2 regions of the Clostridioides sp. LIBA-7678 genome follow, and region 2 is predicted to be linked to the other one. Evidence: riboswitches for the same ligand, from Rfam matches in the RefSeq annotation. Region 2 holds a riboswitch; the other holds the start of a gene.
What was found. A riboswitch is a leader RNA that binds a small molecule or an ion and turns the genes downstream of it on or off. The one in region 2 is predicted to bind FMN.
Positions count from the first base shown of each region.

Region 1: another riboswitch for FMN. It lies ahead of ACTG46_RS01300 (ECF transporter S component); the one in region 2 lies ahead of ribD (bifunctional diaminohydroxyphosphoribosylaminopyrimidine deaminase/5-amino-6-(5-phosphoribosylamino)uracil reductase RibD).

Region 1 is NZ_CP196987.1:199,999-207,956, forward strand. Features, by position in the region: gene ACTG46_RS01290 (Tex family protein) at 1-866, shown strand, start outside; gene ACTG46_RS01295 (amidohydrolase) at 1,011-2,177, shown strand; FMN riboswitch at 2,237-2,354, shown strand; gene ACTG46_RS01300 (ECF transporter S component) at 2,478-3,083, shown strand; gene ACTG46_RS01305 (DUF4116 domain-containing protein) at 3,420-4,460, shown strand; gene tsaE (tRNA (adenosine(37)-N6)-threonylcarbamoyltransferase complex ATPase subunit type 1 TsaE) at 4,598-5,050, shown strand; gene tsaB (tRNA (adenosine(37)-N6)-threonylcarbamoyltransferase complex dimerization subunit type 1 TsaB) at 5,050-5,766, shown strand; gene rimI (ribosomal protein S18-alanine N-acetyltransferase) at 5,756-6,232, shown strand; gene tsaD (tRNA (adenosine(37)-N6)-threonylcarbamoyltransferase complex transferase subunit TsaD) at 6,238-7,254, shown strand; gene hpdB (4-hydroxyphenylacetate decarboxylase large subunit) at 7,551-7,958, shown strand, end outside.
Region 2 is NZ_CP196987.1:1,901,401-1,909,358, forward strand. Features, by position in the region: gene ACTG46_RS09210 (alanine/glycine:cation symporter family protein) at 1-41, shown strand, start outside; gene ACTG46_RS09215 (hypothetical protein) at 219-647, opposite strand; gene ACTG46_RS09220 (hypothetical protein) at 919-1,533, shown strand; gene ribH (6,7-dimethyl-8-ribityllumazine synthase) at 1,720-2,181, opposite strand; gene ACTG46_RS09230 (bifunctional 3,4-dihydroxy-2-butanone-4-phosphate synthase/GTP cyclohydrolase II) at 2,286-3,479, opposite strand; gene ACTG46_RS09235 (riboflavin synthase) at 3,502-4,167, opposite strand; gene ribD (bifunctional diaminohydroxyphosphoribosylaminopyrimidine deaminase/5-amino-6-(5-phosphoribosylamino)uracil reductase RibD) at 4,198-5,310, opposite strand; FMN riboswitch at 5,443-5,564, opposite strand; gene recQ (DNA helicase RecQ) at 5,752-7,958, shown strand, end outside.

The sequences.
Region 1 (7,958 bases), 1.7 Mb from region 2:
TAAGGGGAGCTATATCTATAGCTAGAAGATTACAAGACCCATTAGCAGAGCTTGTAAAAATAGACCCTAAAAGTATAGGTGTAGGTCAATATCAGCATGATTTAAATAAAAAGAGACTAGAAGAAGTACTAGATGGTGTTGTTGAAGATTCTGTAAACAGTGTTGGAGTAGATTTAAATACAGCATCATACTCTCTACTAGAGCATATTGCAGGAATAAGTAAGGCCATTGCAAAAAACATAATAGCATATAGAGAAGAAAATGGAGACTTCACATCAAGAGTACAACTTAAAAAAGTAAAAAGACTTGGACCTCAAGCATTTACTCAATGTGCTGGATTTATGAGAATCTTAGATGGTAAAAACCCACTAGATAATACAGGTGTGCATCCTGAAAGTTATGATATATGCAAAAAAATGATTGAGATAATAGGATACTCTTTAAATGATATAAAAAATAAAAATATAGAAGAAATAGATGAGAAAATAAAAGAGATTGGATTGAGAGAATTAAGTGAAAAACTGGAAGTAGGTCAAGTCACTTTAAGAGATATTATATCTGAAATTAAAAAGCCAGGAAGAGACCCAAGAGAAGAAGGAATAAAACCTATTCTTAGAACTGATGTCTTAAAAATTGAAGACATACAAGAAGGAATGTCTTTAAAAGGTACAATAAGAAATGTTGTAGATTTTGGTGCATTTGTAGATATCGGAATAAAAAATGATGGATTAGTCCATAAATCAGAAATGAGTAATAGCTTTGTAAAAGACCCTATGAGTATTGTTACAGTAGGAGATATAGTCGATGTAAAAGTTATTGGAATTGACTTAAATAAAAAGAGAGTAGCTCTATCAATGAAAAAATAAATAAGCTTATGTATGTTTGTTTTTGATACTATATTTGTAAGTATGATTTATAGAATATATAAGTATTAAAAAAGTGTAAAATTATATTGTAAAAAACAATGTTAGAAAGAAGTACGAGAGTCTTGAAAATCAGGAGGAAAATGAATGATTTTTATAAAAAATGGTAAAATAAATACCGTAACAAATGGAATAATTCAAGGAGATATCCTTATAGATGAAGGAAAAATAATAGAAATAGGGGAAAATCTAATAGCACCTTTAGATGTTGATATAATAGATGCAAGTAATAAACTTGTGTTCCCTGGATTTATAGATGCTCATACTCATTTGGGGCTATGGGAAGATGGCATAGGTTTTGAAGGGGCAGATGGGAATGAAGAAACTGACCCAATAACACCACAACTAAATCCTATAGATGGTATTAATCCAATGGATAGAACATTTAAAGAAGCTTTTGAAGGTGGTATAACTTCTGTATGTACAACACCTGGAAGTGCAAATGTTATGGGTGGTCAATGTATAGCCATAAAAACATATGGAAGAAGAATTGACAAAATGGTAATAAAAAATCCAGTTGCATCTAAAATAGCATTTGGAGAAAATCCAAAAAGTTGTTATGGTCAAGATGATAAATCTCCACAGACTAGAATGGCTATAGCGGCTTTGCTTAGAGAGAACTTAAAAAAGGCAGAAGAATATCTAGAGGATATTGATGTATATGAGAGCCATGATGATGAAGACTGTGAAAAGCCTGAATATGATATAAAAATGGAAAGCTTAATACCTGTATTGAGGAGAGAAATTCCATTTAAGGCACATGCTCATAGAGCTGATGATATGTTTACAGCAATAAGAATTGCAAAAGAATTTAACTTAAAACTTACATTAGACCATTGTACAGAAGGTCATCTTGTTGTAGAAGAATTAGTAGAAGAAGGATTTCCTGTAATAGTAGGCCCATCTTTATCAGAAAGGTCTAAGTTTGAACTTAGAAACTTGACATTTAATACAGCTGGAATACTTTCAAATGCAGGTCTTGATGTATGTATAATGACAGACCATCCAGTGATACCAGTTCAATATCTTCCAATATGTGCAGGCATAGCTGTTAAACATGGTATGAAAGAAGAAAAGGCAATAGAATCAATTACAATAAATCCAGCTAAGACTTTAGGAATAGAAGATAAAGTAGGTTCTATAGAAGTTGGTAAAGATGCAGACATAGTAATATGGGATAATTCCCCACTAGAGATTCAAAGTAATGTGCTTTACACTATAATAAATGGAAAAATAGTATATGAGAAAAAATAACTTGACAATTATTAAAAAATTAACTAATATAAGAGTGTAAGGAAAATTAAAAAATCAAAGAAGATCTTCGGGGCAGGGCGAAATTCCCTACCGGCGGTATAGCCCGCGAACTACTTAGGTGGTTGATTTGGTGAGATTCCAAAGCCGACAGTAAAGTCTGGATGAGAGAAGATATTTATGGAATATAAATAAGTTTATTTTAGTTTGTTTAAACTATGTCCATAAAAACTCGAAGATAGGATCTTCGAGTTTTTTGTTTTTCCTAAAAAATATAAACTATTGATTAGGAGGAAAGTAGTTATGCAAAATACAGTAAAAAGAGGAAATATGATTTCAACAAGAACTTTGGTGGTTATGTCAATTTTATCTGCAATATCTTATTTATTGATGTTTATTCAGGCACCAATACCAGGTATTTTTCCAGATTTCTTAAAAATTGACTTATCAGATATCCCAGCAATATTTGGCGGAATGTCTTTAGGACCATTAGTTGGATTTGGTGTAGTTGTAGTAAAAAATATACTACAAATGATAACAGCGACAACAACTGGAGGAGTAGGAGAATTTGCAAATATATTAATTGGTGGCTCTTATGTACTTATACTTTGTTATTCATATAAGAAAAGTAAAGATTTAAAAGGTGTAGTAATTGGATTTGTATTAGGGACAATAACTATGACTATAATTGGTTCATTGGTGAATTATTTTGTAATGTTACCACTTTATGGGCAATTAATGGGACTAGATGCTATAATAGGTCTAGGTTCAGCTATAAACCCTCAAGTTCATGATTTATTTACTTTTGTAATTTGGATGATAGCTCCATTTAATGTATTAAAGGCTGTTGTAATATCCTTAGTAACGTTACCACTTTACAAAAAAATGGGTAATGTAATAAAAAAATAATTAGACAAGAAAATATAAAATTTTAAAATTAAACGCATTGAATAGCCATAATTTATTTGTAACTTCAGTCCTACACTGTGATTGATATATTAAATATATTATGGCTTTATTAATTTATCAAAAATTGTATATAAAATAAGAAATATTTAGACAAGTTTAATTTTTGAAATAAAGGAAGAATTAAAACGATTAACTATTAAAATACTAAAAAGGTATCTATAATACACAGAGCGAATTTATAATAAACAAAAAATAAAGATATTATTAAAAATAAATAAAGATTTATGCTTTATTTTTTAATAATATCTAATTTAATAATGATAGGGGTGTATATAGATGAACATATCTAAAAAATTGAAAAATTTATTTTTAGATGATAAAGGGTATTATTTTAATAGTAATTGGGAAAATATTCATATAGGTATTGATAACTCAAAATTGGAAAAGTCTTTAAAGTATATTACAAATGAATATATTGAAAATATGGAAAGTGTAAAGTATGATTATCGTGAATTAAAAAATATAAAAAATCAAACTGATGGGATGTGTATACTAGCAATAAGGCAGAATTATAAAGCACTAGAGTATATAAAAGAACAAACAGAAGAATTATGTTTAGAGGCGATAAGATATAACTATAAAGCACTAGAATATGTAAAAGAACAGACAGAGTATATATGTCTTGAAGCCATAAAAAAGGACTGTAATGCACTTAAATATGTAAGAAATAAAACTGATGAGCTTATTATAAAAGTAATAAGGTGTTCTTCTAATATAGATGTTGTAAGTATTTTAAAAGCTTTAGAAGTTCAAACAAGGAGTATATGTTTAGAAGCAATTAAAAAAGATGGTAGATGTCTTGCATATGTTAGAGAGCAGAGCGAAGAATTATGTATGGAAGCGATTAGGCAAAATTATAAAGCACTACAATATGTAAAAAATCAAACAGATAAAATGTGTATAGAAGCTGTAAATCAAAATGGTATGGCATTGCAATATGTAAATAAGCAAACAGATAATATATGTATGGAAGCTGTCAAACAAGATGGAAGAAGTCTACAGTTCGTTAATAATAAGACAGAAGCAATATGTATAAAAGCCATAAGATATCTAGATAAAAGATATAATATTAAAGATGTGTTAAGTTACATAGATAGCTATACAGAAGATATATGTATAGAAATTGTAAGGCGAAATGGAAAGATGTTAATGTATATAAAAAATCAAACAGAGAGAATGTGCATTGAAGCAGTAAAGGAAAATTATAAATCTCTCAAGTATGTAAAAGAACAATCTGAGAAAATATGTAGAGAAGCCTTAAAGCAGAATTGCAAGGCAAAGGAATATGTGAAGATTTATATTGAAGAATGTATATAAGATTTAGATGAGATTATTAATATTGAAAGATAAAAAAGATAAATAGAAGTACTTTATAATAATTGAGGCTTATACTATAATTAATTAAGCAGTGATATAAATTCACATGACGATTATATCAAAATGGAGATGAATTAATGGCAAAAATATATTTGGAAAATGAAAGCAAAACTAGAGAAATAGGATATAAATTAGGTAAACTCTTAAAAGAAGGTAGTGTTATCTGTTTAGTAGGAGATTTAGGGGCTGGGAAAACTACAATGACACAAAGTTTGGCAGATTCATTAGGCATAAAAGACTATATAACAAGTCCAACTTTTACTATAATAAATGAATATGAAGGCAAAGTACCTTTGTATCATTTTGATGTATATAGAATAGGTAGCAGTGATGAAATGTATGATATTGGATATGAGGAATATGTAAATTCAAATGGAATTTGCATAATTGAATGGGCTAATCTAATAGAAGATATACTTCCAAAAGAATATTTAAATATAGAATTAAAATATAAAGATGAAGGAAGAGAAATGATATTAACTCCAAAGGGAGAGTTTTACAAAGAGATAGTTGAGGAGTTGATTAAATAATGAAAATACTAGGTATGGATACATCTTCTATGGCAGCAAGTGTGTCAGTTGTAGAAGGTGATAGCTTAATATGTGGGTTTACAGTAAATAACAAAAAAACTCATTCGCAAAAACTTATGCCAATGATAGAAAGTATGTTGAACATGAGTGATTTAAGTATAAAAGATATAGATTTATTAGCTATATGTATAGGTCCTGGCTCATTTACAGGTCTTAGAATAGGTATGGCTACAGTAAAAGCTATGGCTCATGTAAATAATATACCAATAATAGCAGTGAATTCTTTGGAATCCCTAGCAAATAACATGAATCTATGTGAGAGGAAGATATGTTGTATATTAGATGCACAGAAGAATCAAGTCTATTCAGCTAAATATAAACTTGAGAATGGAGAGCTAATAGAATTAGAGGGTGTTAATGTTGTAGAATTTGATACTTTATTAGAGGAAATAGTATCAAGTGATGAAGAATTTATAGTAGTTGGAGAAGCTGTATATAAATATAAAGATAGGTTAGAGAATGTAAAAAATATAAAAATACCTTCGCCAGTTAACAATGTGTCTAATGCAGGAAGTTTATGTTCTTTGGCATTAAGTAAATATAATAAAAATATAGATGTACATACTTGTTATACAATAAATCCTATGTATATCAGAAAATCTCAAGCTGAAGTACAATATGATGAAAAAATGAAGAGGCTAAATGATGAAAGATAATACAAAACTAATAGTAGATGATATAAAAATAGAAGAAATGACTATTAAAGATATAGATGAAGTTTTTGAAGTAGAAAAAAATTGTTTTGAAGATTATTGGTCAAAAGAATCTTTTAGAAAAGAGTTATCTAATGAAGTAGCAAGGTATATAGTCGCTAAACTAGATGGAAAAGTTGTTGGATATGTGGGAATTTGGCTTATACTTGATGAAGGGCATATAAATAATGTGGCTGTTCATAGTGACTACAGAGGCAAAAAAATAGGAGACAAGTTGATAAAAGGTATAGTTGATTTGTGCAAAGACAATAATATTGTGTCTATGACATTAGAAGTTAGAGCATCAAATAAAATAGCACAAAATCTATATAGAAAATATGGATTTAAAATGGGTGGAATAAGAAAAGAATACTACAGTGATAATAAAGAAGATGCAATTATAATGTGGAACCAATTAAAGGAGGTGTAGAGTTTATGAGTGATATAATAACATTAGCTATAGAGAGTAGTTGTGATGAAACAGCTGCATCAGTTTTAAAAAATGGTAGAGAAGTACTTTCAAACATAATCTCTACCCAAATAGAAACACATAAAAAGTTTGGTGGTGTAGTCCCAGAAGTAGCCTCAAGAAAACATGTGGAAAATATTGATATAGTTGTCCAGGAGGCTTTAGATAAAGCAAATATAGGATTTAATGATATAGACCATATTGCAGTTACATATGGACCTGGGTTGGTAGGAGCTTTACTAGTAGGCTTATCTTATGCTAAAGCACTTGCATATACTTTGAATATACCACTTGTAGGAGTAAATCACATAGAAGGTCATCTAAGTGCAAACTATATAGAGCATAAGGATTTGAAACCTCCTTTTATAACATTAATAGTATCTGGAGGTCATACCCACTTGGTTGAGGTCAAAGACTATGGTAAGTATGAAATCTTAGGAAAAACTAGAGATGATGCATCTGGAGAAGCATTTGATAAGATTTCAAGAGCGATGAATCTAGGCTATCCAGGAGGACCTATTATTGATAATCTCGCCAAAAAAGGAAATAAGCATGCTATAGAGTTTCCAAGAGCATATTTAGAAGAAGATAGCTATGATTTTAGTTTTAGTGGATTAAAATCTTCTGTGTTAAACTATCTAAATGGAAAAAGAATGAAAAATGAGGAAATAGTAGTTGAAGATGTAGCAGCATCTTTTCAAGAGGCTGTGGTAGAAGTTTTATCTACTAAAGCACTAAAAGCAGCAAGAGATAAAGGCTACAATATTATAACTCTTTCTGGTGGAGTTGCTTCTAATTCAGGGCTCAGAGCTAAAATAACAGAGATTGCAAAAGATAGTGGTATCACTGTTAAATATCCGCCTTTAATTTTATGCACAGATAATGCAGCGATGATTGGGTGTGCAGGATATTATAATTTTATAAATGGTAAAACACATGATATGAGTTTAAATGCAGTTCCAAATTTAAAAATAAATCAGTAATATGAAATAAATTTATAAATATATTAAAGAATTGTTTCAGAAAAATAAATATAAGTAAAAATAAATACAATCAAAATAAATATAGTATATGTTAAAACTTGAAGTAAAACGATGTATAACCTTTATATTCTAATGAATTGCAATACATTTAGGATATAAAGTTTATCTTTGGTGTGAATTTACTTCAAGTTTAATTTTTTTGTAGAAAGATTATTTTAAAAAGTGGGTAATATACCCTTTTTTTCCCTTATTAAAAAGTTTTATACTAATTATAGAAAGATTAAGGAGGGGAAGAAATGAGTCAAAGTAAAGAAGACAAAATAAGAAGTATTTTAGAAGCAAAAAATATTAAGGCAAATTTTCAAGATAAAGAAAATTTAGATGAATTTAGTGAAAAAAAAGCAAGTAAAAGGGCTGATGATTTATTAAATGTATATTATAATACATTGTCTACAGCTGATATGGAATTTCCATATTGGTATAATAGAGAATATAGAAAATCAGATGGTGATATACCTGTAGTTAGAAGAGCTAAAGCTCTTAAATCTGCTTTTTCTCATATGACACCAAATATAATACCAGGCGAGAAGATAGTAATGCAAAAAACACGCCACTATAGAGGGTCATTTCCAATGCCTTGGGTAAGTGAGAGTTTCTTCGTAGCTCAAGGGGAACAAATGAAAGAAGAAGCAAATAAGTTAGCT
Region 2 (7,958 bases):
CAGAGTGGCACAAGGAATTACCAGAGGAAAATTTAGGATAAGAAATCACAAAACTATTTTGATAGATTGAAGTACACGTAAGTTATATAAATAAAATATTTAATTAATTTATATTACTGGAATTTTTAATTCCAGTAATATTTTTTATTATATAGTTTATTTTTAAAAATAGTTTACTTACTATAAATTTTTTCCTAAGATTTATTTTCTCTAAAATGTTATATAATTAAGTCTTGTAAATTGTATTCAAAACTTTCTAAGTGATTACAAAATAATCTAAACTCTTCTATAGTTTTGATTTCTTGTAAATTTCTCAAATCTATCATTATATTACTGTATTTATGCAACATAAAACTCATATCATATATTTCACATTTAACAAATCCATCTTGATAACTGTACTTATAAGGTTCATATTTTGAAAAATTTGACTCAAAGTATTTTATTTTAGCATAGCACAATTTGTGTATGTTGAACAAAAGAGCCAGAACAGATTCTTTAACTGCAAACTTGTGTGTGAAGTATTTTATAGTGTGGTATTTACCATGTTTAAACTCCCAAATTAAATTCTCATTTAAAGTAAGAGAATATTTTTCTATAAGGTTACGTTTATCTGGTGTTAAATCTTGTATTGAATATGTTTTCATAATTTATTCTCCTCATAAATATTTAATAAGCACATATTAAATCATAGTATTTTATTGCCACTTACTCTTAATTATATTGTATTGTATATTAAAAAAATAATAAAATAGATAATTAGTATAGTATTAATCTATGTTATAAATAAAAACAATAGCTTTAATAGCAATATATATATTTTTGTGGTATTTTATTTTTAGAGTCGTATTTATAATTATTTTAAGATTTTTAAAGTAACTTTGATGATTAATTTATATCTTAGAGGGGGTATGCAAATTGTTCAATAAGAAGGAATATATTGTTGTAGTATGCCATGATTGTTTTATTTTTTATAATAAAGATAATGACCTAAAAGAGAGTGTATCATTTTCAATACACCCCATTCCAAATGTGCCTTTTTATTATTATCTATTTGAAGGAGAGACTGAAAAATTTATTAGAGATATACAAGCAAAAGTTTCTATTAAGAAATCAGCTTTGTATATATTAATTCAAGATGATGCATTAAGTATAGACATAAAAATATTGCAAGAATTTTTTATGCAGTTAGGATGTCGAAAAATAATTTTTTCTAAACAAAATATTGTTTTGAGTAATTGTGAAGAAAATTATATTTCCATATCCTTTACAAGTAGAGCAATTGCCATTTCATATGTAAAAAATGGAGGAGCTGAAGCAGTAGATTTTTTTGATTACAATGAGATTGATTTTAAGAATCTGTCTTATATCGTTAAAAACTTACATAATGATTGTGTATATTCTGAGTTAAAAATATATGTGAATAATATAGGAAGCTCTAATAATTATGAAGATATTGGAGAGATAGTTCAGGTAGATGATATTATAAATAATTTCAAAAAACTATATATTGAAAAAAATACATCAAGATAGAATTGTTAGTATATAAAAGTATACAGGTTTTATATATTCTAATGGGTAGGAGGTTAGATATATTATATTTGAAATTATTAAGTACCAAAAGAACAAATATGTTTTGTCCTTTTGGTATTTAGTATTTTATGTTATTTAGACAGATTTTAATATTTAATCAATACTACTATTTAATAATGATATTATTTAATCTAGAGATTTAAATAAATTTACCATTTCTAATGCACTCATAGCACAATCATAACCTTTATTTCCAGCCTTTGTACCTGCTCTTTCAATGGCTTGTTCAATATTTTCTGTAGTTACGATTCCAAAAATAACAGGCAATTCATTGTCTAAAGATACTTTTGCTATACCCTTAGATACTTCGCTACATACATAATCATAATGAGATGTAGCTCCTCTTATAACACATCCTAAACAGATTATAGCATCATACTTACCACTTTTAGACATTTTCTGAGCAACAAGAGGGATTTCAAAAGCTCCAGGTACCCAAGCTATTTCTATATTTTCTGGAGAAACATCATGTCTTAAAAGGCAATCTTCAGCACCTGATAAAAGTTTTGATGTTATAAATTCATTAAAACGAGAATTTATTATACCTATCTTTAAATCTTTTCCAATAAGTTTTCCTTCATATATCATTTTTTATTTCCTCCAATTTTATTTATGTTATAGATTTATATTTATAAATATATTTAATATTAATTGCAAATAATTACTTAGTAGAAAAAAATCATATTAATAACTTATATAATATCCAATAGATGTCCCATTTTATCTTTTTTAGTTTTTAGATATAGCTTATTAAAGTCATTAATCTCTTCGTTAATAGGAACTCTATTGTTGATTTTTATTCCATATTTCTCTAACTGATTTATTTTATCAGGATTATTACTTAAAAGGCTTATACTTTTTATGTTTAAATTTTTTAATATTTGAGCAGCCATATAAAAATCTCTCATATCTTCTTCAAATCCAAGCATTAGATTTGCTTCTACAGTATCATAACCTTCTTCTTGAAGTTTATAAGCTTTAATTTTATTTAAAAGACCAATACCTCTACCTTCTTGTTTCATATAAATTAAAACACCATTTCCATTTTCTACGATTTTCTTCATAGAAGATTCTAATTGTAATCCACAATCGCATTTTAAAGAGTGGAACACATCGCCTGTTAAACATTCAGAATGAAGTCTAACTAGAGTATTTTCTTTATTTATATCTCCATAAGTAAGGGCAATATGTTCTTCATTTGAATATGTATCTTTATATCCTATGATTTCAAAGTTACCATATTTTGTTGGAAGGAAAGCGCTAGATACCTTTTCTATAGTAGTTTCATTTGTTTTACGATATTCTATAAGGTCTTTTATAGTGATAATTTTCAAATTATGTTTTTCTTTAAAAATCATTAAATCATCAACTCTTGCCATTGTACCATCATCTTTCATTATTTCACATATAAGACCAATTTCTTTAAACCCTGCAAGTCTAGCTAGGTCTACAGAAGCTTCTGTATGTCCATCTCTAACAAGGACTCCACCAGTTTTTGCTATTAGAGGGAAAATATGACCAGGAGTTTTGAAATCCTTACTTGTAGAATTCTCATCACAGAATAATTTTACAGTTTCAGCTCTTTCATATGCAGATATACCAGTTAGAGTATCTGCACCATCTATAGTAACAGTAAATGCTGTTTGAAATGTATCTGTATTTTCTCTGACCATAAGAGGTATATTTAAACTTTTAAATTTTTTTTCAGTAGCAGGTAGACAAATTAGACCTCTACCATATGTAGCCATAAAATTTATTGATTCAGGGGTAGCCATCTCAGCTGCCATCAGTAAATCTCCTTCATTTTCTCTACTTTCATCATCAACAACAATTACCATCTTTCCATTTTTTATATCTTTTATAGCTTCTTCAATAGTATTAAACATATAATTCACTCCTTTATCATTTTTAAAAACCATTTTTAAATAAAAAATCTTTATCTATATTTGATTTACAATTACTACTATTAGAATTTAATTCCTTGTAGTTATTAATCATAAAATTATTAACATACTTTCCAATTACATCACTTTCTAAATTAACAAAGTCTCCAACATTTTTTGTTAAGAGAGTAGTATTCAATTTAGTATGAGGTATGACAGAAACTTTGAATATTTCATCATCCAAATATGATATAGTTAAACTTACACCATCAATGGCAACTGAACCTTTAAGTATCATTGATGATAAGAGTTTTTTTACTGGTCGTATGCTCACTAAAACTGCATTTTCGTTTTTTTCAAACTTACAAATAGTACCTTTACCATCAACATGCCCTGTTACTATGTGACCTCCGAATCTTGAAGAAAGGCTCATGGCTCTTTCAAGGTTTACTTTGTCATTTGTATTTAATGAGCCTAAATTTGTAGAACGAATTGTCTCCATCATAACATCTGCTGTAAACTCATTTTTTCCTAGTTTTGAAACAGTTAGACAAGCTCCATTTACAGCGATACTATCTCCAAGATTTGTACCATCTAATATTTTGTTTGATAGTATGGTTACTTGTCCGCTTTTGCCATTAGCAGTAATTTTTCTAAGTATTCCAACTTCTTCTACTATGCCAGTAAACATTATGACCTCCTGTATATATATTCATAAAATTTATTTTAAAACATCAGATTCTATCAAAACATCTCCATCTATTAAAGTTACATCATTAATTACTAGTTGTGTTGAATCTGCTAGACGAGTTACTCCTTCTCCAGAAACAAATGTAGGTGCGTCTTTACCACCTATAATTTTAGGGGATAAAAATAGTTTGACCTTATCAACTAATTTATTTCTAAATAGACTGTCATTAAGTGTAGAACCCCCTTCAACTAGTACAGAATCAATGTTTAGTTCTCCTAGTTTATACATTACAAATTTTAAATCAACTAAGCCATTTTTCTTAGGAGAAATTATAACTTCAACATTCTTTTCTTTTAATACTGATAATTTTTTACTGTCTTCACAACATGTGAAAACTATAGTTTTACTAGTTTTATCTTTAACTAAATTACTGTTAACTGGTAATCTCAGATTTGTATCTATTACTATTCTTGTAGGATGAGACACTTCATCTTGATTAAGTCTACAAGTTAGCAAGGGATTATCATTTAAAACTGTGTTTGTACCAACCATTATACTATGATACTTATTTCTGTATTTATGAGTTAGGTATCTTGAAGACTCATTAGATATCCATTTTGATTCTAGTGATTTTGTAGCAATTTTACCATCTAGACTTACTGCCGATTTTACAATACAAAGAGGTTTTTTATTTTTTATGTAATAAAAGAATATTTCATTTAATTGTTTTGCTTCTTCTTCTAATATTCCTACAGTAACATCAATGTTGTTATCTTTTAATTTTTTTACTCCATTACCACAAACAAGTGGGTTTGGGTCTAGTGTAGATATGACAACCCTTTTAACTTTATTTTGAATAATTTTATCAACACAAGGTGGTGTTTTACCATGATGAGAACATGGTTCTAAATTCACATAAAGAGTAGAGTCTTTTAAACTTTGTTTAGCACTGTTTATAGCATTTACTTCAGCATGATTAGAGCCGAATTTCTCATGATATCCTTTGCCTATTATCTCACTATCTTTAACAATTACACACCCAACTAGTGGATTTGGACTTGTAAAACCTTCCCCTTTTTTAGCTAATTCAAGAGCTTTTTTCATATAATAAATGTCTTTTTCTTTTTGATTCACAAAATTCAAGATGTGTACACCTCCTGTTTAATTAGATAATTTTTAAACAAAAAACCCTGAGAATTAACTCAGGGTTTAGAATAATCTACAATAAATGTTTAATAAGAGCACAATAAAACAGCTCTACAAAAAACTCATTAAACATATCTTCTTCCATCCAGACTTTACTGTCGGCTTTGGAATTTAACCAAATCAACCAAGTTTTAGCTTGGCTCGCGGGCTATACCGCCGATTGGGAATTTCACCCTACCCCGAAGATTAAGTATTAAATTTATATTTAGAATGTATCATAAATTATTTTACTTTGCAAACAATTTTTTTCAAAATATATGTTAATATATAATATAGAACGTCTATAAACTTTGAAATACTGGGATTGTGAATATAAAAATAAAAATTTGAACATAATCAGGAAAGAAGTCTAATTAATTTAAATTAGGAGAGAAATATATGAATGAAAAACTTTTAGAAATACTATCAAAATACTATGGATATACAAGCTTTAGAAAAGGTCAAGAATCTATAATAAATTCTATTTTGAGTGAAAAAGATGTACTAGCTATAATGCCAACTGGAGGTGGTAAATCTATTTGTTATCAACTTCCAGCATTGATATTAGATGGGATGACAATAGTAATTTCTCCACTTATATCTCTTATGAAAGACCAAGTAGATGCTTTAAAGACTATGGGGATTAATGCTGCTTTCATAAATAGTTCACTGAGCAATAAAGAATTTAATGAGATATTAAATAATATTAGAAAAAATAATTATAAAATACTCTATATTGCTCCAGAGAGATTAGATGCACATGAGTTTATTGAACTAATAAATAATAACAACATAAGTCAAATTGCAATAGATGAAGCACATTGTGTGTCTCAATGGGGGCATGATTTTAGATTGAGTTATAGACGGATTTCTGATTTTATAAAGAATTTACCTAAAAGACCTATAATTACAGCCTTTACAGCAACCGCTTCAGAAGAGGTACGAGCTGATATAATAAATTTATTATGTCTAGAAAATCCAGACTGTTATATAACCGGTTTTGATAGAGAAAACTTATCAATAAACATAGTAAAATCATCTAGTAAAAATAAATATATTTTAGATTATATTAAAAATCATAAAAATGAGTCTGGAATTATATATGCTGCAACTAGAAAGGAAGTTGAAAACATACATAATGGATTATCTAAGAGAAATATATCTGTATCAAAATATCATGCAGGTTTATCTAAAAATGAAAGAAGTAAAAATCAAGAAGATTTTATAAATGATGATGTGGATATAATGGTAGCAACAAATGCATTTGGAATGGGTATTGATAAACCTAATATAAGATGGGTTATACACTACAACATGCCTCAAAGTATAGAAAATTACTATCAAGAAATAGGTAGAGCTGGTAGAGATGGAGAGAAAAGTGAATGTGTGCTTTTGTTTTCTCCAGGAGATGTACATATACAAAAATATTTAATCGATATTGGAGTTGAGAATCCTGAAAGGAAGTTGTTTCAACACAAAAAGCTTCAATATATGATTGACTTGGCTTACAGTAATTCATGTTATAGAAGGACAATACTAAATTACTTTGGAGAAAATTATATAGAAGATTGTAATAATTGTAGTAACTGTTTAGTAGAAGGTGAAATAGTAGATAAAACTATAGATGCTCAAAAAGTTATTTCATGTGTAGCTAGAATGAAAAGAAGTTATGGTGTTACTACCATTGTAGATGTACTTAGAGGGTCTAAGAATAAAAAGATTTTACAACTTGAATTGAATACTTTATCTACATATAATATTATGAGAGACTATTCAAGTGAAGATTTAAAGAACTTTATAAATACATTGGTTTCCCATGGATTCTTGGATTTAGTTGAGACTTTAGGTAATGGAAATAGAGGAAGTTTTCCAACCATAAGATTGAATGATATGTCTATGAAAGTTTTAAAAGGTCAAGTGAAAGTTGAATTTAAAGAAATCGTGATGACAAAATCATTAGAAGTAGAAGATGAGTTATATAGTGCTTTAAGAGAGCTTAGACATTCAATAGCAAGTGAAGAAAGAATAGCTCCATATATGGTATTTGGTGATGGGACACTTAGAGCTATGTCTAGCAGTTATCCAATTAATAAAGAAGAGATGTTAGATATATCTGGAGTAGGGGAAATTAAGTATCAAAAATATGGTAGAGATTTTGAAACAATAATTAAAGAATATGTCGAAAAAAACAACATAAACAAAAAAAGTGAAGAAAAAAATGTCGATTTAGATAATGTTAATAGTGAGTTCTTTGAAGTTAATTCAGATAAAGCTCTATATGAAAAACTATTAAGTATTAGAGGTGAATATGCAATAAAAGAAAAAGTACTCCCATATATGATTTTATCCAATAAGACACTGAAAGAAATAAGTGGAAGATATCCAATTGATGAAGAGCAACTGAAGGACATTTCAGGTATAGGTGGAGTAAAAATTAAAAAGTATGGAGCTAGTATTTTGGATGAAGTCAAACAATATGTAAGAGAAAATGATATTAATGTTACTTGGAAAAAAAAGGGTAAAAGGAAGTTAATACTAGATGGAGAAAGTAGAAAAAATAATGAAATAGCATTAGATTTATTAAATCAAGGCAAGGATATACAAAG